One region of the Streptomyces sp. NPDC002573 genome, then DNA from elsewhere that is predicted to be linked to it. Evidence: predicted binding sites of a transcription regulator. Region 1 holds the regulator's gene; the other holds the start of a gene.
The links. The regulator HspR, encoded in region 1, represses chaperone genes until heat shock. The targets are predictions, from matches to a motif close to TTGAGNNNNNNNNNCTCAA.
Positions count from the first base shown of each region.

Region 2: the regulator HspR is predicted to act here: its motif matches at 11,380-11,398, upstream of lon (endopeptidase La).

Region 1 covers NZ_JBIARC010000029.1:101,908-116,826, forward strand. Annotated here, with positions in the region: gene ACFYX0_RS26010 (hypothetical protein) at 113-1,315, shown strand; gene ACFYX0_RS26015 (YbjN domain-containing protein) at 1,322-1,846, opposite strand; gene clpB (ATP-dependent chaperone ClpB) at 2,120-4,717, opposite strand; gene ACFYX0_RS26025 (hypothetical protein) at 5,293-5,628, opposite strand; gene ACFYX0_RS26030 (helix-turn-helix transcriptional regulator) at 5,926-6,981, shown strand; gene ACFYX0_RS26035 (LuxR C-terminal-related transcriptional regulator) at 6,976-8,010, opposite strand; gene ACFYX0_RS26040 (sugar ABC transporter substrate-binding protein) at 8,284-9,390, opposite strand; gene ACFYX0_RS26045 (hypothetical protein) at 9,872-12,286, shown strand; gene ACFYX0_RS26050 (heat shock protein transcriptional repressor HspR) at 12,344-12,796, opposite strand; gene dnaJ (molecular chaperone DnaJ) at 12,801-13,970, opposite strand; gene grpE (nucleotide exchange factor GrpE) at 14,010-14,669, opposite strand; partial or broken gene ACFYX0_RS26065 (Hsp70 family protein) at 14,666-14,919, opposite strand, start outside.
Region 2 covers NZ_JBIARC010000038.1:27,435-42,353, forward strand. Annotated here, with positions in the region: gene ACFYX0_RS30020 (TetR/AcrR family transcriptional regulator) at 1-72, shown strand, start outside; gene ACFYX0_RS30025 (hypothetical protein) at 107-424, shown strand; gene ACFYX0_RS30030 (coiled-coil domain-containing protein) at 524-1,249, shown strand; gene ACFYX0_RS30035 (styrene monooxygenase/indole monooxygenase family protein) at 1,271-2,506, opposite strand; gene ACFYX0_RS30040 (ATP/GTP-binding protein) at 2,583-3,230, opposite strand; gene ACFYX0_RS30045 (DUF742 domain-containing protein) at 3,211-3,615, opposite strand; gene ACFYX0_RS30050 (roadblock/LC7 domain-containing protein) at 3,612-4,115, opposite strand; gene ACFYX0_RS30055 (nitrate- and nitrite sensing domain-containing protein) at 4,112-7,075, opposite strand; gene ACFYX0_RS30060 (protein phosphatase 2C domain-containing protein) at 7,433-8,221, shown strand; gene ACFYX0_RS30065 (MarR family transcriptional regulator) at 8,241-8,732, opposite strand; gene lon (endopeptidase La) at 8,940-11,357, opposite strand; partial or broken gene ACFYX0_RS30075 (hypothetical protein) at 11,537-12,245, opposite strand; gene ACFYX0_RS30080 (hypothetical protein) at 12,239-12,613, opposite strand; gene ACFYX0_RS30085 (hypothetical protein) at 12,610-13,320, opposite strand; gene ACFYX0_RS30090 (rhomboid-like protein) at 13,427-14,221, opposite strand; gene ACFYX0_RS30095 (spermidine synthase) at 14,427-14,919, shown strand, end outside.

The DNA.
Region 1 (14,919 bases):
TGCGCTCGGCCGAGCAGTTCGGCCGAGGGGCGGGCGCCCCGTACGCGGGAATTCGCCCCCGCACGGCCGCGCAAGCTTCGTAAACCGGGCGTGATCGGAGGATGGTTCCGGTGTGACCGACACCAGGACCATCCCGGCCCCCGCCCCACCGGGCCCGAGGAACAGCGACCGTGTCCGTCCGGCCGGGGACGGCCGACGGCTGCCGACGACGGCCGCCGCCGCCCTCGGGCTGTTCTTCGTCTCCCGGCTGTGCGGCGGCCTCGTGCTCGCCCTCGTCGCCCGGTCCGCGGGCAGGCACCCCCTGCTGCTGCTCGGTCGCTCCTGGGACTCCGTCTGGTATCTGGGGATCGCCTCGCACGGCTACGGACACATCCTGCGCAACCGCACCGGCATCCACTACGACCTGGCGTTCTTCCCGCTCTACCCGGGTCTGGTCCACACGGTCACCACCCTCACCCCGCTCGGCGGCGTCCAGGCGGGACTGCTGGTGTCCTGGACGGCCGCGGTGATCGCCGCGTACGGGATCTACCGGATCGGCGTACGGCTGCACGGCCCCGCCGTGGCCACCGTCCTCGTCGTGCTCTGGGGGCTGCTTCCGCACTCCGTGGTGCTGACGATGGGCTACACGGAGCCCGTGCTGACGGCGTGCGCCGCCTGGTCGCTGTACGCGGTCCTGACCCGGCGCTGGGTCTGGGCGGGGACACTGGCGGCCCTCGCCGGCCTGTCCCGGCCCAACGGCTGCTCGGTGGCCGTCGCGGTGCTCGCGTCGGCCGCGCACGAGGTGTGGCGGACGCGCGGTCGCGGAGTTTCCCACAGGCTGTGGACGGGCGCTGCGCTCGCGCCCCTCGGCTGGAGCGGCTATGTGCTGTGGGTCGGCCACCGCAGGGGCGATCCGCTCGGTGGCTACTTCACCGTGCAGCGGCTGTGGGGCTCGCGGTTCGACTTCGGGCACGGCGCGCTGCGCTTCACCGAGCACATGGCGCTGCACGGCACCCGGCTGCTGTTCCCGATGGCCCTGGTGATCGTCGGGGTGAGCAGCGTGCTCTTCGGGCTGCTGATCGCGGACCGCGCCCCGCTGCCGCTCGTCGTCTACAGCGGCGTACTGCTGGTGATCGCGCTCGGCGGCTCCGGGTTCTTCGAGTCGAAGCCGCGCTTTCTGCTCCCGGCCTTCCCGCTGCTGACGGTGGTGGCGCGGGCGCTGGTACGGACGGCGAGAGCCCGACCGTGGCACGCCACCATCGTGGCGAGCGCCCTGGCCGGGCTCTCTTTTGTCTACGGGGCGTATCTGGTCGTACTCGCCCGATCGCCCCTCTAGGGGGATCTACTCCCCGTCGTCCTCGGGCTTCTCCGCGTCGTCGACTTCCTCCGTGAGGCCGAGCTGCTCGACGAGCCACCGGTCGAACTCGATGGCGGCGCGCACCCAGCTCACGGTCGACGAGACGAAGTGGTCCAGACTCACGCCGGTGCCGATCAGCATCTGCGCCTCACCGATGAGGCGGACGGTGCCGTCGTCGTGCGTGTGGGTGTAGACCTTGGGCCACAGGGTGCGCCGGTTCCAGTCGTCGATGGACTCCAGCAGCTGCGGCTTCTCGTCGATCTGGTGGGGACGGTCGTAGAACGTCCGCACGGAGAAGACGGCCTGGTCGCCCTCGCCGCGGAACATGAAGTACGTACGGAACTGCTCCCACGGTGCGACGAGGTCTCCCTCTTCGTCAACGAGGTGCTTGAGCTCCATCTGGTCCAGGAGCTGCTTCACGAGGTCCTGATCCGGAACCACGGGGCCCGCCGGCGGCTGCGGCTCGGGCTGGCCCCCGAAGTTCGGAATCGAGGACGGGTCGATGCTCACCGTGTTCTTCCCTTCGTACGGATTCCGCCATCCTCCCTCATCCGGGGAGGGGGCTGGCAACCCTGAACGGGTCGTGTCCGCCGGGGGCTGACATGATCTGGCCGCTCTCCACCGCCGGACGGACCGGTCCGTCGGCCTTCGCGGGCGCCGCGCCCGAGGGCAGCCGGCGGATGCCACGGGCCGGCGTCGACGAGGTCGAGCTGACCGTGGTGTACGAGGACGGGCGCACCGCCCTCGTACACATCTACACCCACGCGGGCCGACCGGGCCCGGTCAGAGCGTCTTGCCGGACGCCGGGCCCACCAGCAGCCCGCTCCCGAAGGTGTCCACCCGGACCGTGTCGCCGTCCTTGACCTCGCCGGCCAGGATCTCCTTGGCGAGCCGGTCTCCGATGGCGGTCTGGACGAGTCGGCGCAGCGGGCGGGCTCCGTACGCCGGGTCGTTGCCCTCGTCGGCGAGCCAGGCCAGGGCCTCCGGCGTGACCTCCAGGGTGAGCCGCCGTTCGGCCAGCCGCTTGGCCAGGCGGTCGATCTGGAGCCGGGCGATACGGCTCAGCTCGTCCTTCGACAGCGCCGAGAAGACCACCAGGTCGTCGAGCCGGTTCAGGAACTCGGGCTTGAAGGAGGTGCGGACCACCTCCAGGACCTGCTCCTTCTTCTCCGCCTCGGTCAGGACCGGATCGACCAGGAACTGACTGCCCAGGTTCGAGGTCAGCACGAGGATCACATTGCGGAAGTCCACCGTGCGGCCCTGGCCGTCCGTCAGCCGTCCGTCGTCCAGCACCTGGAGCAGGATGTCGAAGACCTCCGGGTGCGCCTTCTCCACCTCGTCGAGGAGCACCACGCTGTACGGGCGGCGGCGCACCGCCTCGGTCAGCTGGCCGCCCTCCTCGTAGCCGACGTATCCGGGCGGGGCGCCGACCAGCCGGGCGACGCTGTGCTTCTCGCCGTACTCCGACATGTCGATGCGGACCATCGCCCGCTCGTCGTCGAAGAGGAAGTCGGCGAGCGCCTTGGCCAGCTCGGTCTTGCCGACACCCGTCGGGCCGAGGAAGAGGAACGAGCCGGTCGGGCGGTCCGGGTCGGCGATACCGGCCCGGCTGCGGCGTACGGCGTCGGAGACGGCCTGTACGGCCTCGGCCTGGCCGATGAGCCGCCGGCCGAGCCCCTCCTCCATACGCAGCAGCTTCTGCGTCTCGCCCTCCAGCAGGCGTCCGGCGGGGATGCCCGTCCAGGAGGCGACGACGTCCGCGATGTCGTCGGGGCCGACCTCGTCCTTGACCATCGTGCCCTTGGACGCCTCCTCCTCGGCCTCGGAGGCGGCCTCCAGCTCCTTCTCCACGCCCGGGATCTCGCCGTACAGCAGCTTGGAGGCGGTGTCGAAGTCGCCGTCGCGCTGGGCGCGTTCGGCCAGGCCGCGCAGGTCGTCGAGCTTCTCCTTCAGCTCACCGACCCGGTTGAGGGACTGCTTCTCCTTCTCCCAGCGGGCGGTCAGGCCCCGCAGCTCCTCCTCCTTGTCGGCGAGGTCGCGGCGCAGCTTCTCCAGCCGCTCCTTGGAGGCCAGGTCGGTCTCCTTGCTGAGCGCGAGCTCCTCCATGCGCAGCCGGTCCACGGCACGCTGGAGCTCGTCGATCTCGACCGGGGAGGAGTCGATCTCCATCCGCAGCCGCGAGGCGGACTCGTCGACCAGGTCGATGGCCTTGTCGGGCAGGAAACGGGAGGTGATGTACCGGTCGGAGAGGGTGGCCGCGGCGACCAGCGCGCTGTCCGCGATCTGCACCTTGTGGTGGGCCTCGTAGCGGCCCTTGAGGCCGCGCAGGATCGCGATGGTGTCCTCGACGGTCGGCTCGGCGACCAGCACCTGCTGGAAGCGGCGCTCCAGGGCCGGGTCCTTCTCGATCCGCTCGCGGTACTCGTCGAGGGTCGTCGCACCGACCATGCGCAGCTCACCGCGCGCCAGCATCGGCTTGAGCATGTTGCCGGCGTCCATGGCGGAGTCCCCGCCGGCGCCGGCGCCCACCACGGTGTGCAGCTCGTCGATGAAGGTGATGATCTGGCCGTCGGAGTCCTTGATCTCGGCGAGGACGGTCTTCAGGCGCTCCTCGAACTCACCGCGGTACTTGGCGCCCGCGACCATGGCGCCGAGGTCCAGCGCGACCAGCCGCTTGTCCTTGAGGGACTCGGGCACGTCGCCCTTCACGATGCGCTGGGCGAGGCCCTCCACGACGGCGGTCTTGCCGACACCGGGCTCACCGATGAGCACCGGGTTGTTCTTCGTACGGCGGGACAGCACCTGCACCACGCGGCGGATCTCCTGGTCCCGGCCGATGACCGGGTCGAGCTTGCCGTCACGCGCGGCGGCGGTGAAGTCGGTGCCGAACTTCTCGAGGGCCTTGTACTGGCCCTCCGGGTCCGGGGTCGTCACCCGGCGTCCTCCCCTTGTCCTCTGGAACGCGTTCAAGAGCTTCTTGGCGTCCGCGCCCTGGCCGGTCAGGACCTCTCCCGCGGCGCCGCCCTTGGCGGCGATGCCGATGAGCAGATGCTCGGTGGAGAGGTACTCGTCACCGAGGTCCTTGGCGCGCTTGCCCGCGTCGGCGATCACGGCCAGCATCTCGCGGTTGGGCTGGGGCGGTGCCACGGTCGACCCGGTCACACTGGGCAGACCGCCGAGCACGCGCTCGGCGCCGGCCCGTACGGAGGCCTGGTCGGCGTCCACGGCGGCCAGCAGGTCGATGATGTTCTCGTTGTCCTGCCCCTCCAGCAGCGCGAGGAGCAGATGGGCGGGGGTCAGGTCCGGGTGCCCCTCGGCGACGGCCCGGCTGCTGGCCGCGTTGATCGCGTCCCGGCTCCTGTTGGTCAGCTCGGCGTCCACGTTCCCGTTCTCCTCCTTGCGTCAGCCACGCTCAGCTGTCGTCAGTCCTTCATCTGACGCGAGCAACGTACATAAAGTTGAGTCTATTCCACTCAAGGCGCGGAACGGGAGGGCGACCGGCGAGGTTCCGCGGCCGAGAGCCTTTCGCTCACCCACCCGGGCGCGTCCGAGACGTCCAGTACCCCGGATCCGGGCAGGAGCAGCACCGGACCGCCCTCCCCGGCCCGGAGGGCAGCACGAAGGCCCGATCCGGCCGTAGGGGAATACGGGCCGGATGCGGGCGCGACTCGATGACCGCCGGGAGGCAGGGGGCGCGGACGGGCCGTCGAGGGGCCGCAGCAAGTGACATGAGGGGGCGCGCGTGACATCCGGGAGGCGCGCGCAGCGGTGTCATCACGGACGGTGAGGGGGTGGCTCGTGGGCGAACCCCGGGTAAGGACCGAATCCAGCCACCGTGGCAACGGGGCACACCCGGAGTTTCCGCACAAACTGCAGCGGCGTCACCGTGTTCAGGTCACGGTGACGCCGCTGCGGGGGGAAGCACCTGAGCGATTTGTTACGACGGGGGAATCGCGTCAGGCACTGCGGGGGGTGGCTGAGACAGTCCGCATGACCGGGGTGTCCGGTTCGACCAGCCGGTGATCGCGCTGGTCCAGATTCACAAAGATCATTCCGTACCGTATGGCGCACCGGACAGGCTGCGGCGCCCCCCGAGGCCGTCGCAGAAGCCGGTAGGCCCGCACATCGTCGTCCTCGTCGCGGGCGACGACGACAGGCTCCCCGAACACGGTCACCATCAGCGAGTCACCGTTGTGGGGGATGGCAGTGGCCAGGTCGATGAAGTGCCAGCCGGAGCGGTAGGCCGTGGCCATCTCGCGACGGAAGGTGCGGTCGTCCGGAGGAGTGGTCACATCAGCTCCACACGCTGTCATCTGGGCCGACGGGTGTGGCACTATCGCCGGCCGCGGAAGAAGCGGGTACCAACGACCAGACACTGTCCGCTCGTACGTCCTCCTTCGCGCCGGCGAGCCCACTCAACGTTCCGAAGGCCACAACGGCGGAGAAGGTGGCGACAAGCACCGAGCGAAGCATTCTCTTACCCATAGTCGGCTTCGTCCTCACTTGAAGGTCCCCTCTTCCCCCGTCGACTAAGACGATGGCTCATTCGGGCACGTCATGGCCACACAATCGGTGCATCATGTTCCTGCATGTTCAGGACCCTGGGGGGTGGAGGTTTGACAACCAATCGGGCTAAAGCGACACATCCCCATGCCTTGACCGAACTGTGCGAGGAGGGCGGGCGTCTTTACGCGAACGCCCTGCGCACAGGGCGTATCGCGCGCGCCGACGCGGAAGAGGCTCCGTGTCTCATGGAGTTCGCCCTCCTCCATCCCGATCCGGACGACGCCAACTGGCTGCGCCCGGTTCCGCCCTCGGTCGCCCTGGCCCAGCGGCTGAACCCGATAGAGCGTGAGATCTCCGAGCGCAGACGGCTGTCGACCAACCTGGCCGAAGCCTTCGAGCCGTTCATGGCCCTCAGCGCGCAGGTGACCGCGCCCACCCACTCGATCACGGTGCTGGAGGGGCTCGACCGGATCAACGCGGCACTCGACCTGGCCACCGCCCAGTGCCAGAACGAGATGCTGACGGTCCAGCCGAGCGGCCACCGCCCCGAACGCCGGCTCATCGAGGGCCTGGAGCGCGACCGGCCGCTGATCGAGCGCGGGGTGCGCATCCGCACCCTCTACCAGCACACGGCCCGCTACAGCCCGGAACGGCTGGCCTACGTGGACCAGTTCACCGACGGCAAGGCCGAGTACCGCACCATCGACGAACTCGTCGAGCGGCTCATCATCTGCGACGAGGCGGTCGCGTTCATCCCCATCAGCGACGACCGCCAGGTCGCCCTGGAGCTGCGGCACCCGGGCCTCGTCCGCTATCTGGTGAAGGTCTTCGAGTTCATGTGGGGCCGGGCGGTGCCGCTGCGAGCGGGCACCCCCTACGAGACCGATCCGGACGGCATCACGGACATCCAGCACTCCATCGCCAAGCTCCTGGTGGAGGGCCATGTCGACGAGGCCATCGCCCGCCGCCTGGGCATGAACGTGCGCACCTGCCGCGCCCACATAGCCAAGCTGGCCACGGCCCTCGGCAGCGGCAGCCGTGCCCAACTCGGCTATTTGATAGCGCAGTCGGGGATCCTGAGCCAGAACAACCCACTGGCCGGGGAAGGCGGCCCGGGGCCCCGCGAGGGGGGCTCATAGGCCGACGGGAGGCTCCGGGGCCCGACCGGTGAGGGGCAGCAGTTCGGGCGCCCGCGAGGGCCCGTCCAGGCCCGCCTGGGCGATCCGGACGCCCAGTTGGGTACGGCTCGCCGCGCCCAGGGTCTCGGAGAGCCGGGCGATGTGCGCCCGGCAGGTGCGGACGCTGATGCCGAGGCGTTCGGCGACCACGGCGTCCTGGTGGCCCTCCGCCAACAGCGCCGCGATCGAGCGTTCCCGATGGGTGATGCCGTCGATGCCGGTCTCCGGCAGGGGGGACGTCAGCGGGATCGCCAGGCGCCACAGCCGTTCGAAGATGGTCACCAGGTAGTCGATCAGGGCCGGGTGGCGCAGCTCCAGCGCGATGGTGCGGTCGGGGTTGGCCGGGATGAAGGCGACCGTGCGGTCGAACAGGATGAGGCGCTCGGGCACCTCGTCCAGGGTGCGGGCCTCGGCCGCCTCGCCCATCAGCTCCATGTAGGTGTGCAACCCCTGGCCGTGCCGGGCGACATGCGTGTACAGATCGCGCATACGGACGCCCCTGCGGCGCATCTCCAGCGCCCGGTGCAGACCCTCGGAGAGTTCGTCCTCGCGGCGGATGCCGCCGGGCTGGACCGTCAGCACCTCGCGCGTGCACCGCTCGGTCGCCTCGTCCATGGCGGCCCGGATCCGCGGCAGCCCGTCCAGGACACGGATCGCCACGCCCTCCGCGGAGCCCTGCTCACGGCCGCCGAGCCCGGCGTACCACTCGACCGCGGCCACCGCCGCCCCGACCCGCGCCTGGCTCGCGCTGACCTCCTCGTGGACGCCGCGCAGCAGCCGCGTCATGACCTCCTGCGGGGAGGTCGGCACCAGCCAGTCCATGTCGTCGGGGTCCGGGTGCAGCAGCGCGAGTTCCAGCAGACAGGGCACCGGCGCGGCGTCCGCGCGGGGCACCCGGCCCCGGCGTACGGCCCGGGAGTACACCCGGTTCCCGGACTCGCAGAGCCGGTCAGCGCCGTGCGGATGCGCGTCCGTCCCGTGCCCGGCCATCTTCCACTCCTGGCTCCAACTCCCGGCTCAGCGTCCTGCAGCGTGTTCGCAGCGCAACTATGCGCGGAGCCGCCCGCCTCCGCAACAAGGCTCCGCAGCACCAACGCCCACACTTGCCGGGAACGTCCCGGATTCTCCCTCCCTCCGGAAGTTCCGTCTGCACCCAGTTGACGGGAGGTCGGGGCGGGCCGGTCCGCCGGACGACGAAACGGCCGTGGTGGACGGGCGACGCTGCCCTCCACCACGGCCGTTGCTCCAGGAGCGGCGTGCCCGCTACTTCAGACCGATCAGCGTGCACGCGGCCTTGTACTTGGGGGTGCAGATGTCCCCGACGGTGTAGATGTCGTCCTGGATGACCGTGTCCTTGATGTTGTCCTTCGTCAGCGCGACCACCGGCACCAGCATCGACGGGATCTTCTGCCCCGTCGGGCCGTCGACCTTGTCCCGGGTCAGCGCGTCGAACTCGATCGAGCGACCCTGGACCTTGGCCACCGCCATCTCCGCGGCGTTGTTGGCCTCTTCCGGGTACGACTTGTACACGCTCATGTACTGCTCGCCCGAGACGATCCGCTGCACGGCGGCCAGCGAGGCGTCCTGCCCGGTCACCGGCGGGACCTTGCTGATGCCCGCCTCCTTCATCGCCTCGATGACGGCGCCGGCCACGTCGTCGTTGGCCGAGTAGACGCCCGCGATGTTGCTCAGACCGACGGCCTGGATCGCCTGGACCATGTTCGCCTTGGCGTTCTCCGGCTTCCAGTCCTTCGTGTCGTAGGTCTTGACGATGTTGACCTTGCCCTGGAGCTCGCTGAGCGCGCCCTCCTTGAACTGCGCCGCGTTCGGGTCGGTGACCGAACCGTTCATCATGACGACCTTGCTGGTCTCCGCCTTGCTGCCGAGCGCCTCGACGAGGGCGCGGCCCTGCACCTGGCCGACCAGCTGGTTGTCGAAGGAGATGTACGCGTCGATCGGCCCCTGGGCGAGCCGGTCGTAGGCGATGACCGGGATGCCCGCCTCGTTGGCCTTCGTCACGCCCGCCTTGAGGGACTTGGCGTCCACCGGGTCGACCAGCAGCACATCCACCTTGTCGGCGATCATCTGGTCGAGCTGCTCGCTCTGCTTGGCCGCGTCGGCGTCGGCGTTCTCGTAGACGACCTTGCCCTTGTCGTGGGTGAGGGAGCGCACCTGGTCCCGGATGATCGGGTAGTCGAACTTGTCGTACCTCGGGTTCTCCTTCTCCGGCAGAAGAAGACCCACTGTGATGTCGTCGCCCTTCTTCGGAGACGCGGAGCTGCTGCCCCCGCCGACTCCGTCCATGACGCCGCACGCGGCGAGAGAGACGGCCGCCGCGGATGCGGCCAGGGCTATGGCGGTTCGACGCACAGCGGTCCTACGGGTGGTACGAGCGTTCACATCAGATGCCTTCCGGGCGGGGGAGCAGCATTGCGACCCAAGTGGCTGAAAGCCAACGCGGCGACGGCATGCAGCGTCAAGGAGTACGGGTTAACGAGATGGCAACAGCATCCGGGTGGAAGTCAAGTGAAGACCAAGAAACCGCACCACCAGGGCCTTTGCCAAACCTCCCCCTGATGGAGATTTCCGCCGTCACCTGCGGAGACCCGGAAACCTACACTCCGTCAACTTTCCTGTGATTAGCCATCGTTCACGCCCGACACCAAACGTGATCTACATCACGCATCAGCACATCCATCACACTCCTTGCGTCGGCCGACCCTTGCCGCACCCCGCACACCCCGCGCAAAGGGAAAGCCGTGGGGTCGTAAAGATCTGTACAACCTCTTCCGCGTCTCGCGTGTCCTGGTCACGAGCGCCTTTCCGCGTCTCGATCCGATCAGAGGACCGAATGAACCCAGCCAGACGACGCGTCACCGCCGCGGCCGCCACCACCGTCGTGCTCGCCACTGCGGGCGGACTGCTCACGGCCGCCGCTCCCGCCTCCGCCGCGACCTCCTGCACCTCGCCGGTGTTCAAGCGGCAGTTCTTCGCGAACACCGGTCTCACCGGCACCCCGGGGAGGACCGACTGCGACAGCGCCGTCGACCAGAGCTGGAGCGGTGCCCCGGCCTCCGGGCTGCCGGCGGACCGGTTCGGCGTCCGCTGGACCGTCACCCGCGACTTCGGCTCCGGCGGACCCTTCGCCTTCAGCGCCGGCGGGACCGACGGGATCCGCGTCTACCTCGACGGCGTACGGAAGCTGAACCTCTGGTCGGACACCCGTGGTTCGCGCTCGACGGGCGTCAACCTCACCATCCCCAAGGGCATCCACACCCTGCGGATCGACTATGTGAACTGGACCGGCAAGGCCGCCGTCAAGTTCACCTACGCACCCCGGACTTCCGCCACCGTCGACAAGGTGAGGCCGCTCGCCCCGGCGGGCGTCACGGCCGCCTATGACAAGGCGACCCGCAAGGCGAAGGTCTCCTGGGCGAGGAACAAGGAGATGGACCTCGCCGGCTACCGCGTCTACCGCCGCCCGAAGGGCGCCACCGCCTGGACGAGGCTGACCGCGACGACGGCGACGACGTACACCGACACTCCCCCGGCGACCGGTCAGGTCTTCTCCTACGAGGTCCGCGCGTACGACAGAGCGGGCAACGAGTCGGGCGGCACCGCCGGTCCCCCCGTGACCACCGTCGACAGGACCCCGCCGGCCGCGCCCTTCGTCGAGATGGACCTCTGCCCGGGCGACCAGCCCTTCGCGGCCCCCGAGCTGGTCACCACCCTTCAGAACGCGGCCGACATCGCCCGGTACGAGATGCAGCGGCTCGACGCCGCGACGAGGACCTGGGCCACCGTGTACTCCGGCACCAAGGGCGCGATCTGCGACACCGGGTACCCCGCCGACGGCAGCAAGGTCACCTACCGGGGCGGCGCCCGGGACGTGGTCGGCAACTGGTCCGCCTACTCGGCCGCCACCACGTTCACCACCTTCGACCTGACGCCGCCCGCGACCGCCGCCGACGCCCGGGTCGAGTACCGGTCGGGCGTGCCCCACCTGGTGTGGTCCCCCGTCGACGGGGCCGCCTCGTACCAGGTCCTCCAGTACGACCCGGCGACCGGCGGCTACCTCGACGCCCTCCCCCAGAAGGGCACCACCAAGGGCACCGACGTCGTACCGCGCCAACTGCTCCCGGTGGCCGGCACCTACCGGTACGCGGTGCGCGCGCTGGACGCGAAGGGCAACGCCGCCGCCCCGGTGGAGGTCACGCTGTCGATGGCCGGCCGCCCCGAGGCGATCCCCGCGTTCCGGACCACCGCGACCCCGTTCGGCGAGGGCGTGACGATCGCATGGAGCAGCGCCGATCCATGGGCCTTCGACGAGAGCCCGCTGCTCACCTACCGGATCGTCCGTACCGACCCGGCGACCGGCGAGAGCACCGTCGTGGACAGGTGCAAGCCGAACAGCCCCTACGACGAGCCGCTCCAGGCCCCTTCGACGTACTGGACCTGGGCGGACAGTGACGCCCCCGCCTACGCCGGCAGCACGCAGATCAACGGCAGTTGCCGGGACGTCTCGGGCGAGTCGGAGACGACGTACGAGTACCGGGTCGTGACGGTCGACCCCTACGGGCACGAGTCGGGGCCCGGACCCGTGGCCACACAGACCACGCCGGACACCCGGCGCCCGGCCGCGGTCGAGAACCTGACCGCGGAGCAGCTCCCGCTCGGAGTCCGTCTGACCTGGACGCCGCCCGCCGACGACGACGTCACCGGCTACTACGTCTGGCAGGGCACCACCGACCCGGACACCGGTGAGACGGTCTGGAAGAAGAACTGCTGGACCGGCAGCTCCCTGGCCCCGACCGAGATCCTCTGCCCGACGGTCCCCGACGGCCGGGCCCATGTCTACCGGGTGGCCGCCACGGACGGCTCCGGCCTGTACGACGGCAGGGGCCCCGAGTTCTTCCACACCGCCGAGGTCTCGGTCACCCTGCCCGACACCCGGCCGCCCGGCTGGAGCGGCACCGAGGTGCGCCAGAGCCAGTACCCGGACCCGTACTTCGGCTGCTCCGAGAGCTCGGGCCTGGGCGACTGCTCCCTGCTGGCCGGGTACCGCGTGGAGCGCTGGGACCCCGCCCGGGGCGACTGGACCGTGCTCGCCTCGGGCCCGTCGGCCGACCACGGCAGCCACCTCGACACCACCGTGCACGAGGACCGGCTCGGCCTGTACTACTACCGCGTCGTCCACACCGACGCGTCGGGCGCCGAGAAGGCCGTGAAGAACCTGGCCTACGGCATCTGGGACTCCTGGCTCTGACCGCATGCGAAAGGGGCGGTACCGGAACGAGGTCCGGTACCGCCCCTGCGGGACAGGTCAGTCGCCCTGCTGCTGCCGCTTGGGCCGCCACACCACCAGCGCGCTGGTCTGCTGCACCTCCTGGTACGGCACCAGGTCACGGCGGTACGAGGCGTGCACCGCCGCCTCGCGCTGGCGCATCGTCGCAGCCGCGCCCTCCAGCGCGTCCTGAAGCTCCGCCACGCGGGACTGGAGCGCGACCACCTGGTTCTCCAGTTCGATGATGCGCTTGATGCCGGCCAGGTTGATGCCCTCGTCCTGCGACAACTGCTGCACCTGGCGGAGCAGTTCGATGTCACGGGCCGAGTAGCGCCGGCCCCGGCCCGCGGTGCGGTCCGGGGACACCAGGCCGAGGCGGTCGTACTGGCGCAGTGTCTGCGGGTGCAGTCCGGAGAGCTGGGCCGCCACCGAGATGACGTAGACCGGGGTGTCCTCGGTCAGCTCGTACGGGTTACGTCGACGGCCGTCCATCTCCTCATGCTCCCTTCGCCGCCTGGAACAGCTCAGCCCGCGGGTCCTCGTCCGCGGTCGCCTCGCGATACGCCTCCAGCGCGTCACGAGCCTTGCCCGAGACGTCCTTGGGGACACTCACCTCGACGGTGACCAGCAGGTCCCCGCGGGTGCCGTCCTTGCGGACCGCGCCCTTGCCACGGGCGCGCATCGTGCGCCCGTTGGGCGTGCCCGGAGGCAGCTTCAGCGTCACCGGGGGCCCGCCCAGGGTGGGCACCCGGATCTCGGCGCCGAGCGCCGCCTCCGCGAACGTCACCGGCACGCTCACCGTCAGGTTGTCGTCCTTGCGGCCGAAGACCGGATGCGGATTCACACGCACGACGACATACAGATCGCCGGCCGGGCCGCCCCGCTCGCCGGGCGCGCCCTTGCCGCGCAGGCGGATGCGCTGCCCGTCGGAGACACCCGCGGGGATGCGGACCTGCATCGTCCGGGACGACTTCGCCCGGCCGCTGCCGTGGCAGACCTCGCAGGGGTTCTCCGCGATCAGACCGCGGCCCTTGCAGTCCGGGCAGGGGTCGGTCAGCGAGAAGCCGCCGCCCGAACCCCGCGCGACCTGCCCGGTGCCGACGCAGGTCGGGCACACACGCGGAGTGCCGTTCTTGTCGCCGGTGCCCGAACAGGCCTTGCAGGGCGCCTGCGAGGACATGCGGAGCGGCACGGTCGCGCCGTCCACCGCCTCCATGAAGCTGAGCGTGACCTCGGACTCGATGTCCTGGCCGCGCCTCGGCTGCGTACGCGTGCCCGCGCCGCCGCCACGGTTGAACAGGCCCCCGAAGACGTCACCGAGACCTCCGCCGAAGTTCCCTCCGGCGCCGGCCTGGCCGCCGAAGAGATCGCCGAGGTCGAAGTTGAACGAGCCGCCCGCCGCCCCGGGACCGGGACGGAAGCCGCCGTTGCCGAAGAGGGCGCGGGCCTCGTCGTACTCCTTGCGCTTCTTGGGGTCGCCGAGGACGTCGTTCGCCTCGGAGATCTCCTTGAAACGTTCCTCCGCCTTGGCGTTGCCCTTGTTGGCGTCCGGGTGGAACTCGCGGGCGAGCTTCCGGTACGCCTTCTTGATCTCGGCCTCGGTGGCGTCCTTGGGGACGCCGAGGACCTTGTAGAAGTCCTTCTCGATGAAGTCCTTGGTGCTCATCCCCGACGTCCCTCCTTCCCTACGCGTTCGTGGTGTACGTCAGCCCTCGTCCGGGCCACCGTTCTCCTTGTCGTCGCCCGGCTCGGTGCTCTCCTCGGCCTTGACCGTCTGCGCTCCCGGCTGCGGCTCGGCCACCGCCACCCGCGCGGGGCGGATGGTGCGCTCGCCGAAGCGATACCCGGGCTGCAGAATCGCCACGCACGTCGTCTCTGTGACGTCCGGCGCGTAGCTGTGCATCAGGGCCTCGTGGATCGTCGGGTCGAAGGGCTCGCCCTCCTTGCCGAACTGCTGCAGACCCATCTTCGCCGCGACGGTCTCCAGCGACTCGGCGACGGACTTGAACCCGCCGACCAGCTCGCCGTGCTCCCGTGCGCGGCCGATGTCGTCGAGCACGGGCAGGAGCTCGGTCAGGAGGCTCGCGATGGCGATCTCCTTGACCGCGATCCGGTCACGCTCGACGCGGCGGCGGTAGTTCTGGTACTCGGCCTGGAGGCGCTGGAGGTCCATCGTGCGCTCACCGAGCGCCGTACGGACCTGGTCCAGCTGAGCCACCAGACCGGCGTTCTGTGCGCTTGCGTCCCCCGCCGGGGCCGCCGCCCCCTCCGAAGAGGGGGAGGCGGTCTTCGGCTCGGCGTCCTCAGGGGTGGCGCCGGAGGGGACGTCGGGCTTCTCCTCGAAGCCCGGGGTCTCCTCCGTCACGCGGCACCGTCCTTGCGCTCGTCGTCCACGATCTCGGCGTCGACCACGTCGTCGTCGGCCTTGGCCTGGCCGGCACCGGCGTCACCGGCGGCCTGCGCGGCCTGGGCGTCGGCGTACATGGCCTGGCCGAGCTTCTGCGAGACGGCCGCGACCTTCTCCGTGGCGTTGCGGATCTCGGCCGTGTCCTCGCCCTTGAGCGTCTCCTTCAGCTCGGCGACGGCGGACTCGACCTCGGTCTTGATCTCGCCCG
Region 2 (14,919 bases), on a different contig from region 1:
GGCGCCCTGGTCCGCCGCGTCGTGCCGGTGCTCGGTGACGCGGGGCACCTGCTCCGGCCCGGTGCCGCGTGACCCGGTCCGCTGCCCGGCGGAGGACACTGGTGCCGTGAAGAGCCAAGACACCCCGTTCGTGGGCGGCCCCCTGGACGGGCGCGTCCTTCCGGTCCTGCTCGGCCTGACCGGCCATCCGCCGAAGACGTACCGCGTCCCGGTCCCGGACGCCGACGGCGGACCGCCCACCGTCCTCGTCTACCGCCGCGTCCCGGCCGGGCCTCCCGGCAGATTCGGACTCCACCCCGGTTGGAAGTACACCTACGACCCCGAGGGGGACCTCGGCGGACGTCAGCGGTGGCCGTGGCCGAAGCCGCGCACGAAAACGGGCGGCACGCCGCACGGCGACGGACCGGACACCACCACCGGGTGACCTCACTGCGCCGACCGGACCACCGGGCGCGCGCCCGGCCGGTGCGCGTCCCATGCTGCCGGTGCGAGGGGGAAGCACACCCGCACCGGAGGTGATCACATGGCGCAGCGGGTGCTCCGCCTGATGTGCGCGGCGGCGGTGACGGCCTCGGTCCTGCTCGCCCCCACGCCCGCGCTGGGGGCTCCGGACCCGTCCCCCGACTCCGGCCGGGCTCCGGACGCGGACCGTACGCTCTCCGATCTGCTGAGGGACCTCCGGGGGACCTATCGGCGAGCCGAACAGGCGACCGAGACCTACAACGTCACCGCCGAGCAGCTGAAGAAGCGGGAGGCCGAGGCCGCACGGCTGGACGGACAGCTCACCCGGGCCCGGCTCGCCCTGGAGGACAGCCGCCGCGCGGCCGGACTGCTGGCCCGGCAGCAGTACCGCAACAGCATGGAGATCTCCTCGTACGTACGCCTGCTGATGGCCCGGAACCCGCAGCTCGCCCTGGACCAGGGCCATGTGATCGCGCAGTTGGCCCAGCAGCGGGCGGAGCAGGTGCGCGACATGACCGACGCCGAGAACCGCGCGGCCGAACGGGCCCGCGCGGCCCACAAGGCCCTCGACGCCCAGCGCGCCCTGACCGACCGGCAGCGGAAGGAACGCGACGCCGTCGAGCGCCGGCTGAGCGACATCGAGAACCGCCTCGCCTCCCTGAGCCCCGACCAGCTCGCCGCCCTCACCGACTACGAGCGCGCCATGGCCGAGACGGCCCGGCAGCGACTCCTGACGCACGAGACGGCCCCGGCGGCGCTGCCGGGGCCGTCCGGGGACGGTCGGTGACGGCCGACGGTCGCAGGCCGGTCAGAGCCCGGCGACCGAGGCCAGGTACTTCTCCGTCAGCTCCGGGTCGTAGAAGAAGTCCTCGAAGTCGGCTGGGTCGTTGAAGCCGTTGGCGAAGCGATCGGCCACCGGGGGGAGGGAGCCCGCCGCGCCGATCAGGTTCAGGACGTGCTCCGGCGGCACGCCGAGCATGGCGTTCGTCCACTTGGTGACGTACTGGGCCACGTCCCAGTAGCGGTCGAAGGTCGCCTGCATCCAGGCCTCGTCGAACTCCTTGTCGCCGTGCTCGAGGATCGAGGCGAGGTAGCTCGCGGCGCACTTGGACGCCGAGTTGGAGCCCTGGCCGGTGATCGGGTCGTTCGCGACGACCACGTCCGCCACGCCCAGGACCAGCCCGCCGCCGGGGAGGCGGCCGATCGGGTTGCGGACGGTGGGCGCGTAGCGGCCCGCGAGGGTGCCGTTCGCGTCGGTCAGCTCGACCTTGGTGGCCCGCGCGTACTCCCAGGGGGTGAAGCGCTCCATGAGCTCCAGGGTCAGGGCGAGGTGCTCGGAGGGGTCCTTGACGCCCTTGAAGACGTCGAGCGGGCCGCCGGGGATGCCCTCCCAGAACAGGATGTCGGCGCGGCCGGAGGTGGTCAGGGTCGGCATGACGAACAGTTCGCCGACGCCCGGCACCAGGTTGCAGCGCACCGCGTCGTAGTCCGGGTGCTCCGGGCGGGGGCCCATACCGTGGACGTAGGCGACCGCGAGGGCGCGCTGCGGCTCGCTGTACGGGGAGCGCGAGGCGTCGCGGCCGAACATCGAGACCAGTTCGCCCTTGCCCGCCGACACCAGCACCAGGTCGTAGGCGCGGGAGAAGTAGTCGAGGTCGGAGACCGCCGCGCCGTGGATGACGAGCTGGCCGCCGCGCTGCGCGAACGTCTCCATCCAGCCGGCCATCTTCACGCGCTGGTCCACCGACTGCGCGTAGCCGTCGAGCCTGCCCACCCAGTCGATGACCCGCTGCGACTCCGGACCCGCCACGGAGACACCGAGCCCCTGGATCTTCGGGGCCTGGGACTCCCAGAAGTTCAGCTGCAGATCGCGCTCGTGCTGAAGCGCCGTGTGGAACATGCACTGCGTCGACATGACCCGGCCGGTGCGGATCTCGTCCGCGGTCCGGTTGGACATCAGGGTGACCTCGTACCCGTGCGACTGGAGGCCGAGGGCGAGCTGGAGTCCGGACTGGCCGGCTCCGACGACGAGTATCTTCCGCATGCGAGTGGTGCTCCTATCAGGACGAGGGGGAGTCGTATGGATCAGCGCGCACCGCGTAGACCCATAAGACGCTCCCTCACTCGGGGGTGACGTCCAGCGCGTGGCCGACCAGGGCCAGGAGGGTCTCGATCACCGAGATCCGGCGCCGCGCGTCCATGATCATGACGGGTATGTGTGCGGAGATCGTGAGGGCGTCGCGCACGTCCTCGGGCTCGAACCGCTCGCTGTCGTCGAAGTGGTTGACCGCGACCACATAGGGCAGGCCGCTGCTCTCGAAGTAGTCGAGCACCGGGAAGCAGTCCGCGAGCCGACGCGTGTCGGCCAGCACCACCGCGCCTATCGCGCCGCGCACCAGGTCGTCCCACATGAACCAGAACCGCTGCTGTCCCGGTGTGCCGAAGAGGTAGAGCACCAGGTCGTCGTCGAGGGTGATACGGCCGAAGTCCATCGCCACCGTGGTGGTGAGCTTCTCCGGCGTCTCGGTGAGGTCGTCGGTCTCCTGGCTGGCCTCGGTCATCAGCGCCTCCGTCTGGAGGGGCGTGATCTCCGAGACGGCGGTCACCAGGGTGGTCTTGCCGACGCCGAAGCCGCCCGCCACCACGATCTTCGTGGCGATCGGGGCGCGCGTGCGGTCCGTCTGCCAGGCCTGGAGGTGCTCCTGCTCGTCGTGGTCGACGGAGAGCGGTGAGACGCCCGGGGAGGCGTCAGAGACGACGGAGTCCACTCAGCACCCTTTCCAGCAGAGCGCGGTCAGGCTGTCCGGGGCCGTGACCGGTTCCGTACACACGGATCTTTCCCTGGTCCGCGAGGTCGCTGAGGAGCACGCGGACCACCCCGAGCGGCATCTTCAGCAGAGCCGCGATCTCGGCCACCGTGCGCATACGGCGGCAGAGTTCGACGATGGCCCGCATCTCGGGCATCACTCGGGTGGCCAGTGAACCATTGGTCAGTTCACGGCGTTCTTCGGGGGCCTCCAGAGCCGCCACGAAGGTCTCGACCAGCAGCACATGGCCGAAGCGGGTACGGCCGCCGGTGAGCGAATAGGGGCGTACGCGGGCGGGTTTGCGGTCGCCGCCGCGCACAGGAAGCTTCTTCGGTGCACTGCTCATCGGGCGCTCCCCGTCGACTGGGCCTCTAGGGACTTGCGCAGTTCGCTGCGGAGTTCCGGCGTCAGGACGTGTCCGGCGCGGCCGACGAAGAGCGCCATGTGGTACGCCACCACGCTCATGTCGCAGTCCGCGGAGCCGTGCACGCCGAGCAGCGAGCCGTCGCTGATGGACATCACGAAGAGGCTGCCCTCGTCCATGGCGACCATGGTGTGCCGGACCCCGCCGAAGTCCATCAGCTTCGCGGCGCCGATGGTGAGGCTGCCGATGCCGGAGACGACGGTGGCCAGGTCGGCCGACGACCCTCTGGGGCCGCCCGGTTTGTCCGCGTGGCCGGCGCGGGCCTGTGCGTTGCGGCCGGGGTCGGATGAGAGGAGCAGCAGGCCGTCGGAGGAGACCACCGCGACCGACAGCAGTCCCGGCACCTCCTCGACGAGGTTCGTCAGCAGCCAGTGCAGGTTGCGGGCCTCACTGCTCAGTCCGAAGGTACTGGGCGCGGTCAACTGCTTGCCTCCTCGACTGTGCCCCCCGATGGATCAACGTCCGGTGCGGTCCCGGGTGTTGCGTTCTGAGGTGGTGCTGCGGGGCGCTGCGCGGGCGCCCTGTTCTCCCCGGTCCTCTCGGTGATCTCCGCCTCGACGTGCTGGTAGCCACGCGCGGCGCCGCGGTGGAAACCGCCGAGCCTGCGGCGCAGCGCATCGGCGTCCACCCCGCCGGCGCGCGGACGGGGCGCGGGGGCGGGCGCGGAGATCTTCGGGGTGCGCTTGGGCAGGCCCTTGTCGGTGAGCCGGGGGGCCTCGGGGTCCGCGGGGTCCTGGGGGGCGGGGGCCGCCGCGGACTCTCCCTCGTCGACGGTGCGTTCGTGGGCGTCGGGGCCTATGGCGTACGGGTCCGCGGCGGGCCCCCCGGTGGCACCTGCGTCGGGCGCGGGCTGCTCCGCCCGGGGCGACGGAAGCAGCAGCTCCATCGTGGTCTCGACGAGGGGCTCCGGGGGCAGGTCCGCGAACTCCTGAGCCGGGACGGCGGGCCCCCGCACGGGCAGGTCGTTCCGTGCGGCTTCCGCGTTCCGTACGGCTTCTTCGCCGCGTGCGGCCTCTTCGCTGCGTACGGCTTCTTCGTTCCGTACGGCCTCTTCGTCCCGTACGAAGCCTTCGCCGGGTACGGCCTCTTCGTCCCCCACGGCCTGCACGGCCTGCACGGCCTGTTCCGCCGCCGTGATCAGCGGGTCCTCGTCACCGCGCGGCTCCTGGACGGTGATCCGGGTGCGGCCGGTGAGGACGTTGGAGTTGGCCTCCGCGTCGGCGCCGGGCAGGGAGACGGCGGCCGCGCCGCCCGGCACCGGGCCCGTGCCCGCCGTGGGTACGGCCGCCGCCGGGGCCGCGGCGAGCAGGGTCTTCGGCAGGACGACGACCGCCGCCACACCGCCCTGCTTCTGCTCGCGCAGCTGGACGCGGACGCCGTGCCGGTGGGCGAGGCGGGCCACCACGTACAGGCCGAGCCCGAGGCCCTCGCCGCCCTCCTGGTCGTACGGCTCGGTCGGGTCAAAGTCGGCGAGCCGGGCGTTGAGCCGGCTCATCCGCTCGCCGGTCATGCCGATGCCCTCGTCCTGGACGGAGAGCATCACCTCGCCGCTCTCCAGCAGCCAGCCGGAGATCTCCACGGTGACGTCCGGCGGCGAGAAGGAGGCGGCGTTCTCCAGCAGTTCGGCCACCAGGTGCGAGAGGTCGTCAGCGACGAAGCCCGCGACATGCGCGTGCGGCGGCAGCGCGGCGATCCGGACGCGCTCGTACCGCTCGATCTCGCTGACCGCGGCCCGCACCACGTCCACCAGCGGCACCGGTCCGGCGTGCTGCTGGACGTGCTCGGCGCCGGCGAGGACCAGGAGGTTCTCGCTGTGGCGGCGCATCACCGTGGCGAAGTGGTCGAGCCGGAAGAGGGTGGCGAGCCGCTCGGGGTCCTGCTCGCGCTCCTCCAGGCCCTCGATGACGGCCAGCTGCCGCTCGACCAGGCCGAGGGTGCGCAGCGCGAGGTTGACGAAGGTGGAGTTGATGCTGTGCCGGACCTGCTCCAGGTGGCCCGAGGCCTCGTCGAGCTGGGCGCGCAGCGCGGCGCGCTCGTCGGCCATGGTCTGGCGCTGGCCGACCAGGTGCTTGCGGTCGGTCTCCAGGGTCCCGAGGCGCTCCTGGAGGGCGACGGCGTGCGCATGCAGGGCGTTGACGGAACGGACGACCTGGGCGAACTCGTCGTTGCGTCCGGTGAACTTCACCGGCTCCTGGCCGGCCGGCCCGGCGGCCAGCCGGGCCGAGCCGAGGCGCAGCACGGCCAGCGGGCGGGTGAGGCTGCGGGCCATGGCCATGGCGACGCCCACGGCGACGAGCATCAGCGCGCCGAGGACGGCGATCCGGATCTCCAGCGCGGTGACGTCGTCGTCGCGCAGCTGCGCCAGGTCCTTGCTCCGGCTCTCGTAGAGCGAGGACTCGACGCCGCGCATCAGGTCGACGCGGGCGGACAGGGCCGCGTCGACCCTCTTGGTGCTCAGGGCGAGGTCGCTGTCGGAGAGCGTGGGCTGGTCGGTGAGGGCGGCCAGGTACTTCTCGGCGGAGGTGACCTCCGGGCCGGTGACCGTGGAGTCGTAGGAGGACTTGGCCGTCTGCGTCGCGTTGTCCTGGAAGTCGGCGACGGCGGCGTCGGAGCGTACGGCGGCCTGCTGGGCGGCGGCGGTGAGCGCGTCGCGCTGCTTGGTGTCGGCGGTCGAGGAGCCGCTGACGGTGGTCGGCAGACCGGTGATCGGACTGATGATCGTCCGGGTGGAGTGCGGGACGTTCAGGGCCGCGAGGAGCAGTCCGCGGGCGGCGGCGGACTGCTGCACGGCGGTGTCCAGCTCGGCGAGCGCGTAGGCGCCGGAGCCCGCGCGGGGCGGGATCTTGCCGGCCAGCTGGTCGGCGAGGGCGTGCAGCTCGGTGATCACGGCGGAGTACGCCCGGTGCACGTCGAGAGCGCCGCTCTTGCCGACGAGCGCCGCTCGCCGTACGGAGCCGACGTCGTCGAGGTCCTTGCCCAGCGGGGCGGGGAGGTCCTGGTCGGCACGCAGGTCCTGGATCTCCCGGTCGACGCGGGCGCTCTGCTGCTCGGCCGGCGTCTGCGACTTGGGGCGCCCCGCGGCCACATACGTGGTGACCGCGTCACGCTCGTCCGCCAGCGCGTGGGCGAGGGTGAGGGCGTCCTGGGTCTGCTGGGCGAGCGTCACGAGGTTCTGGGAGTCGTTCAGCTGCCCGGAGGCGGCGATGACGCTCGGCGCCCCGGCGCCCGCGATCGCGGCGGCGACCACGGCCACCGCGACGATCAGCCGATTGCGCACGTGGGCGGTACGGCCGCTGCCCGTGGACTCGGACGAGACACCCCGTTCGGTGGCCGTCTGCTTGCCTGTGCGCCGAGGCCGCGTCTTCTGCACCGGTGCTCGCATTCCTGACTCGTGTACCCATGGCCGGGTGACGGTCCGTCATCGGGGACGTCGACCCGGTACGACGGCTTCCGACCCTCCCAGTGGCGATGCACAGAGGTCTCGCTTCGCCTGACCCGCCACCCGAAGGAGTGAACATCGCCGGGGAGTTGGCGGGCAAGTTCCTGTGGCCCGTGCGAGTGGCCCGTACAGCGGGCCGGTTGGACGTCGGCGGCACGCTTTGGCAGTATTCGCCACCACGCTTCGCCGGAGTCGATCATTCCATGCCAAACCAGGCGGCTGACCTGGTCGGTCGCACCGATTCCACGGTCGTTGCCAGCCTTTCGTGGACCTTGTGAAGGGCTGGTGCAGACTGGCCGGATGCGTATGGAACTGATTTCCGAGCCCGGCGACGCGGCCCGTCCCGACGAGGACTTCGCCGCACTCTCCGTTCCGGCTTCAGGACAGGGCGGAGCGCTGGTCGTACTGGACGGGGTGACTCCGCCGGTGGGCGACGACGGGTGTCTCCATTCGGTCCACTGGTTCTGCGCACGGCTCGGCGGGGCGCTGACCGAACTGTCCGTTTCCCGCCGGGATCTGACCCTGACGGAGGTCCTGGCGCAGGCCCTGAGCCGTACCGCCGAGGCTCACGAGGCCACCTGTGACCTTTCTCACCCGCGCACGCCGCAGGCGACCGTGGTCCTCGCGCGCTGGTCCGAGGCCGCGGTGGAGTACCTGGTGCTCTCGGACTCGGTGCTGCTGGCCGAGGCCCCCGACGGCACGGTCACGGCCCTGCTGGACGAGCGGCTCGCCCGCGTCCCGCGCGCCTCGCTGGCCTCGGACGCCATCGCGGACGCCACGGTCCGCAACAAGGAGGGCGGCTTCTTCACGGCGGCCGCCGACCCCTCGGTCGCGGCCCGGGCGGTGACGGGCGAGCTTGCGCGCACGGCGGTGCGCACCCTCGTGGCCCTCACGGACGGCGCGACCCGCTGGACGGAGAAGTTCCGCCAGGGCGACTGGACGGACCTGTTCACGCTGGTGCGCAAGGAGGGGGCGGCGGCGCTCGTGGAGCGCGTACGGGCCCTGGAGGACGCCGACCGGGAGCGGCGGGAGCACCTGGGCCGCAGCAAGACGCACGACGACGCGACGGTGGTGTACGTGGGCCTGTGAAGCAGCCCGCGGCCGTCGTCTACTTCTCCATGCCCCGGTTCAACTGGTTCAGCAGCCGGGCCAGTTCGGCCACCTCGCGCTGGTCCCAGTGGGCGAGCTGACGCACATAGCGGGCCCGGCGGGCCTCGCGGACCCGGCCGACGCGGCTGCGGCCCTCCTCGGTGAGATGGACCAGCCAGGCACGGCCGTCGGCGGGGTCGGGCTCCCGGGCGACGAGACCGAGGTCCTCCAAGGCGCGCAGCTGGCGGGACATCGTGGCCTTGCCGACACCGATGTAGGCGGCGAGGGCCGTGGCGCGCTGACGGCCGCACTCGTCGAGCCGTACGAGAAGGCCGTAGGCGGCGGTCTCCAGATCCGGGTGGACCTCGCGGGCCATCTCACCCTGGCTGGCACGGGCGCGCCGCAGGAACACGGTCAGCTCGCGCTCCAGTGACAGGAACTCCTGGTCCGCACCGCCGCCCGAGATGCCGGGTTCGACCGGCCACTCCTCGCCGTGTGAGTCCTCGCGCACGTCAGCACCCCTGCCCCGGTTGTCCGATCCTGAAGGTTTCTGCCACATCTCACCCATTGCCGCAGCTCCGCCAGTATTTCGCAGGCGTAGACCAAGGGCGGCCTCCGGCCCCCTCTCAGACACGGCGAAGGCCCGGGCCTCCCTCACGAAACCCGGGCCTCCGGTCATCCGGGGGCGTCCGTCACTCCGCCACCGGAATCTCTGGTGTCACGCCGCCACCGGAACCTCCCGCGCCGCGTCGCTGGTGGCCGGCGCGAGCGCCAGCTCCAGGACCTGACGGACGTCCGTGACGGCGTGCACGTCGAGCTTCTCCAGCACCTCGGACGGGACGTCGTCCAGGTCGGCCTCGTTACGCTTGGGGATGATGACGGTCGTCACGCCCGCCCGGTGCGCGGCGAGCAGCTTCTGCTTCACCCCGCCGATGGGCAGCACCCGGCCGGTCAGGGAGACCTCGCCCGTCATCGCCACGTCCGTACGGACCAGACGGCCCGACAGCAGCGAGGCCAGCGCGGTCGTCATCGTGATGCCCGCGCTGGGGCCGTCCTTCGGGACCGCGCCCGCCGGGAAGTGGATGTGCGCACCCCGGTCCTTCAGGTCGCCCACGGGCAGCTCCAGTTCGGCGCCGTGGGAGCGCAGGAAGCTCAGCGCGATCTGCGCGGACTCCTTCATCACGTCGCCGAGCTGACCGGTGAGGGTCAGGCCCGCCGCGCCCGTCTCCGGGTCGGCCAGCGACGCCTCCACGAAGAGCACGTCACCGCCCGCGCCGGTGACCGCGAGACCGGTCGCCACACCCGGGACCGCCGTCCGCCGCTCGGCCGGGTCCTGGGCGGACTCGGGCACGTGGTGCGGACGCCCGATCAGCTCGCGCAGGTCCTCGTCCCGGACGGTGAAGGGCAGCTCCTTCTCGCCCAGTTCGTGCTGGGCCGCGACCTTGCGGAGCAGCCGGGCGATCGACCGCTCCAGGTTTCGTACGCCCGCCTCGCGGGTGTACTCGCCGGCGAGCTTGCGCAGCGCGCTCTCGTCGATCGTGATCTCGGCCTTGTCCAGGCCCGCCCGCTCCAGCTGACGCGGGAGCAGGTGGTCACGGGCGATGACGACCTTCTCGTCCTCGGTGTAGCCGTCCAGGCGGACGATGTCCATACGGTCGGCCAGCGCCTCCGGGATGGCCTCCAGGAGGTTCGCCGTCGCGAGGAAGACCACGTCCGACAGGTCGAGTTCGACCTCCAGGTAGTGGTCCCGGAAGGTGTGGTTCTGCGCCGGGTCCAGGACCTCCAGCAGGGCGGCGGCCGGGTCGCCCCGGAAGTCCGAGCCCACCTTGTCGATCTCGTCGAGCAGGACGACCGGGTTCATCGAGCCGGCCTCCTTGACGGCGCGCACGATCCGGCCGGGCAGGGCACCCACGTACGTGCGCCGGTGACCGCGGATCTCGGCCTCGTCGCGCACACCGCCGAGGGCGACGCGGACGAACTTGCGTCCCATGGCGTGCGCCACGGACTCGCCGAGACTGGTCTTGCCCACACCGGGCGGGCCGACGAGCGCGAGCACGGCACCGCCGCGCCGCCCGCCGACGACACCGAGGCCCCGCTCGGCGCGGCGCTTGCGCACCGCCAGGTACTCGGTGATCCGTTCCTTCACGTCCTCCAGGCCCGCGTGCTCGGCGTCCAGGACGGCCTTGGCGCCCCGGATGTCGTACGCGTCCTCGGTGCGCTCGTTCCACGGCAGTTCGAGCACGGTGTCGAGCCAGGTGCGGATCCAGGAGCCCTCGGGCGACTGGTCGCTGGACCGCTCCAGCTTGTCGACCTCCTTGAGGGCGGCCTCACGGACCTTCTCGGGCAGGTCGGCGGCCTCCACCCGGGCCCGGTAGTCGTCGGACTCCTCGCCGTCCTTGGCGTCGCCGTTCAGCTCGCGCAGCTCCTTGCGAACGGCCTCCAGCTGACGGCGCAGCAGGAACTCGCGCTGCTGCCTGTCGACGCCCTCCTGGACGTCCTTGGCGATGGACTCGGCCACGTCCTGCTCGGCGAGATGGTCGCGCAGCTGCTGGGTGGCGAGCTTCAGCCGGGCGACCGGGTCGGCCGTCTCCAGCAGTTCCACCTTCTGCTCGGTGGTCAGGAAAGGTGAGTAACCGGAGTTGTCGGCGAGCGCGGAGACGTCGTCGATGGCCTGGACGCGGTCCACGACCTGCCAGGCGCCGCGCTTCTTCAGCCAGCTGGCGGCGAGCGCCTTGTACTCCTTGACGAGTTCGGTGACCTGGCCGGGCAGCGGGTCCGGCACGTCCTCGTCGATCCTTGTGCCCTCGACCCACAGCGCCGCACCCGGACCGGTGGTCCCGGCGCCGATCCGCACGCGGCTCCGGCCGCGGATCAGGGCGCCCGGGTCACCGTCGGCGAGCCGGCCGACCTGCTCGACCGTGCCGAGCACACCGGTGGTGGCGTACGTGCCGTCGATCCGGGGCACGAGCAGCACCCTGGGCTTTCCGGGCTCCGACCGGGCGGCCGCCTGAGCGGCTTCCACGGCCGCGCGCACGTCGGAGTCACTCAGGTCCAGCGGAACCACCATGCCGGGCAGCACGACTTCGCCATCGAGCGGCAGTACAGGCAGGGTGAGCGATGTGGGCATCGAAGCCATGATCTCCCCTTCGGCAGTCAACTTGAGCTATGCCGACTCAATGCGCGGCACGATCCCATTGTTCCCCCGGGCACGTTCGCTCTGAGCGATCACGCGATGGCCTGCGATTTCCGGGTGTTGGGCGGGGTGACGGGGGCCCGGCGGGTCGGTCCGGGCGCCGTGACGGACGTCGGTGCGCGTCAGTCCGACGCGCGTTCGCGGCCTGCGGGGTCGGGGGCGGAGGTGGAGGCGCCGTGGTCCGGACTGGTGACGTCCGGGCTGGTGGAGTCCGGGCTCGTGAACCCCGGAGACGTGAAGCCTCTCCCGTCCTCCTCCAGCGCCGCCCCAAGGCAGGACGCCGCGCTCCAGCAGTGCCGTCCACCAGGCCTCTTGGGCTCGTGCGACCTCCGGCGGCAGCGCGCCGACGGGTTCTGGTCCCTTGCCGGAGGGGCCGCCGCGCCGGGCGATGACCAGCAGGCCGATCACGTCGGCCACGATCACCGCCGCGGTCAGCGCACCGAAGCACCAGCCGGCGGTCACAAGGGTCTGGCGGGGGACGCGGCCGGGACCAAGAGCTTGAGGGCGTAGCCCAGGAGCAGGAAGATCACCGCGGCGGTACCGGCGAGTGCGGGAGCGAGCACCGCGGCCAGGGCAAAGGCTCCGGCGCCCTCCGTGGTCCCCCCGCCGCGGCGGCGAACCCCTCAGGGCGCGCCTCCTCACGGTCGTGGACGTAGTGGTGGTACCCGGTCGCCGCGGCGGCGGCGATCAGGGGGGTGGCGTCGAGTGCCATGACGCGCAGTTGCTCGGGGCCGAGCGTTGCCCCGCGGCGACCGGCTCCGGGCCGTACGGGGCGGAGCGCAGTGCCTCGTCGAGAACGCGCTCGTAGTCAGGGCGGTCCTCGCTCAGCAGGTGCTGCGGTGCACCGTCCGCCCTCGGCCGCGGGTACGGCTCGCGCCGTGCGGAGGTCCGGCGCGCCCGCGGGTCCGGGGGCCTTCCGCCTCCGTCCCCGGGAGCGGACGGCCCCCCGCCTCGGGCACGGCCCGGTTCGGCTCGCTCGTGGGCCCAACAGCCGGGGCCGACTGCCGGGCAAAAATCTCCGGGACCCCCGGGACCTCGCCCGTCGGCCCGCCGACCCGTACGCCCAGGACGGCGGCCAGCACACGCCGGCCGAAGGGCAGACCGCGACGCGCCGCCACCTCGGCGCGTCCGCGCCCCGGCCGGTCCACGCCCAACAGCGACGCCGCGACGCGGCGGCCGGCGGAGGAGCGTCCGGTCATGGCGCCCCCTCCTCTCCGGCGGCCGGCTCACGGTCCAGGGACTCGTCACGACCGCCCCGGTGCCGGGGCGCGGCACCCTGGCCGCCCCGGCCCCGGCCTGCCCCCTCCGCCGGATCGCCGGGCCGGCCGTTCGGTTGCGGTCGGGCGGCCTCGGGGTCCGGACGGAGTGGGCCGGGCGGCGCGCCGGGCAGCGGCTGGGGCGGCACCCGCGCCGACGCGGACGCCGGCGGCGAGCCGTCGGCCGCGGCGGCAGCGGGTCCTGGCAACGTCTCGGGATCCGCCGCGGGCGACGGCCAGGCCGGCACCACGGGCGGCGCGCCGGCGAAGTCGCCGGGGTCGGCGGGGGTGTCCTGGCCGCCACCTCCGCCGACCGCCTGGCTCACCGCCTGGACACGGGAGAGCTGGGTCAGGATCACCGGAGCCGAGGTGCCGACGACGATGGCCGCGTACGGGCCGCCGATCTGTCCCGTTCTGCCGAAGAGCACCGCCAGTCCGGCGCCGATCATGCTGTGCACAAGAGCCGCGACCACGTCGACGCCGGGGTCGAAGTAGTCCCGGACACGGGGTGTCGTGCCCTCCTCCCCGGGCGGGAGCCGCCGATGGGCACTGCGGGCCGAACGCCAGTTCACGAACTGGATGTAGAAGTCGAGGGCTCCCCGCAGCGCTCCTCCCGCCGCTCCCAGCAGGACCAGCGCCGGCACGTCCACGTCTCCCCCGGCGTCCCGGTCCGTCGGGGCTCCGGCGTGTGGAGCCCGTACAGCGAGGGGCGGAGCGTGAGAAAGACGGCCGGGCGCGGCAGTCGACACCAGGAAGTCAGCCGTGGGCGCGGGCGTCCTGACGGCCCGTCCACTGCCAGCGGCGTACCCATGGCCAGGTCCCTATGCCGATGGCCAGGGACAGCAGATGGCCCCAGTTGCTCAGGGGGTCCGTGAACTGGGCCAGATCGTCGAGCAGTATCCCGCCGAACACCGTGAGCACCGTCCACCGAGCCCACGGCGGCAGCAGTCCCGCCAGCGCGCCGAGGCTCGCCGCGACGCCGAAGCTGATGCCGTAGTCGAGGCGGTGCAGCGAACTGTCCGGCAGATGGCCGACCATGACCGCCAGGCCGACCGGGACCTCGGTGGCCAGGGTGGCGAGGACATGGCCGAGCAGAAAGACGACGGCGGTGCGCGGGCCGCCGATGCGCCGCTCCAGCGTCGGCAGCACGAGCAGGAAGAGAAGCGCGTACGACGAGGTCAGGCCGCCCGCGATCCACAGCGCGCTGGCGACCAGCACCAGCGCCGGGCTGCTCACCAGATGGGCGACGTCGGTGCTGGACTCCTGGTACAGGGTGTGCACCAGCGAGGGGTCGGCGTACTGGGCGAACAGGGACGTCACGACGAGGACGGCCGTGTATCCGAGGGTGAACGGGGTGTCCGTGAGGGTCGGCAGGAGTCCCTGGGCCCGCACACCCGGGCGCGCGGCGGGGGCGGCGGGGGCCGGGACGCGAGGCGCGGACGGGGCCACGGAAAGCGGTACGGTGCGCTGACGCGGCATGCCGTCGAGCAGGGGCGTGGCCGTCCCGGGGGCCGTGAGCATGGCGTCAGCCGCCGAGACCGTGCGTTCCAAGGCGAGGAACTCCTTCCGTTCATCCCCCACCCTTCGTGCCGCCCGAGCCGCTGTCTATGACCGACGCCACCACTGGGCGGATTCAAAGCAACTTCTCAGGTGGGTTCTGCGTCCGCGCTGCACAAACCCGAACATAAGTGCGCATCCGGGGTGACACAGGAAAACCCCTCGCCCCTGGAGCCAGTTCGTCACCACAATGTGACTCATGCCTCATCCGTACGACATCCGTCAGACCCCTGAAGTCCTGGACCGTCGCGATGGCCCGCACGGCGAGGTCGTGCTGCGCCGCCACGGTGAGCTGCTCCAGATCATCGCCAACGGCTGTTTCCTCATGGACACCTCCGACGGGCGCTCGGAGCGACTGCTCGTGGACGCCGCGCACCGGGCCCTGGGCGCATGCCCGGCGCCGAGCCTGCTGATCGGCGGACTCGGTGTCGGCTTCTCGCTCGCACACGCGGCGGCGGACCCGCACTGGGGAGGCATCACAGTCGTCGAACGTGAGCGCGCGGTCATCGACTGGCACCTCGACGGCCCCCTGGGCGCGCTGTCCGCACCCGCGCTCGCCGACCCGCGCACCCGTGTCCTGGAGGCCGACCTCGTCGCGTATCTGCGTGAGACTTCCGCCACGTACGACGCCCTGTGCCTCGACATCGACAACGGACCCGGCTGGACGGTCACGGACGACAACGACAGCCTGT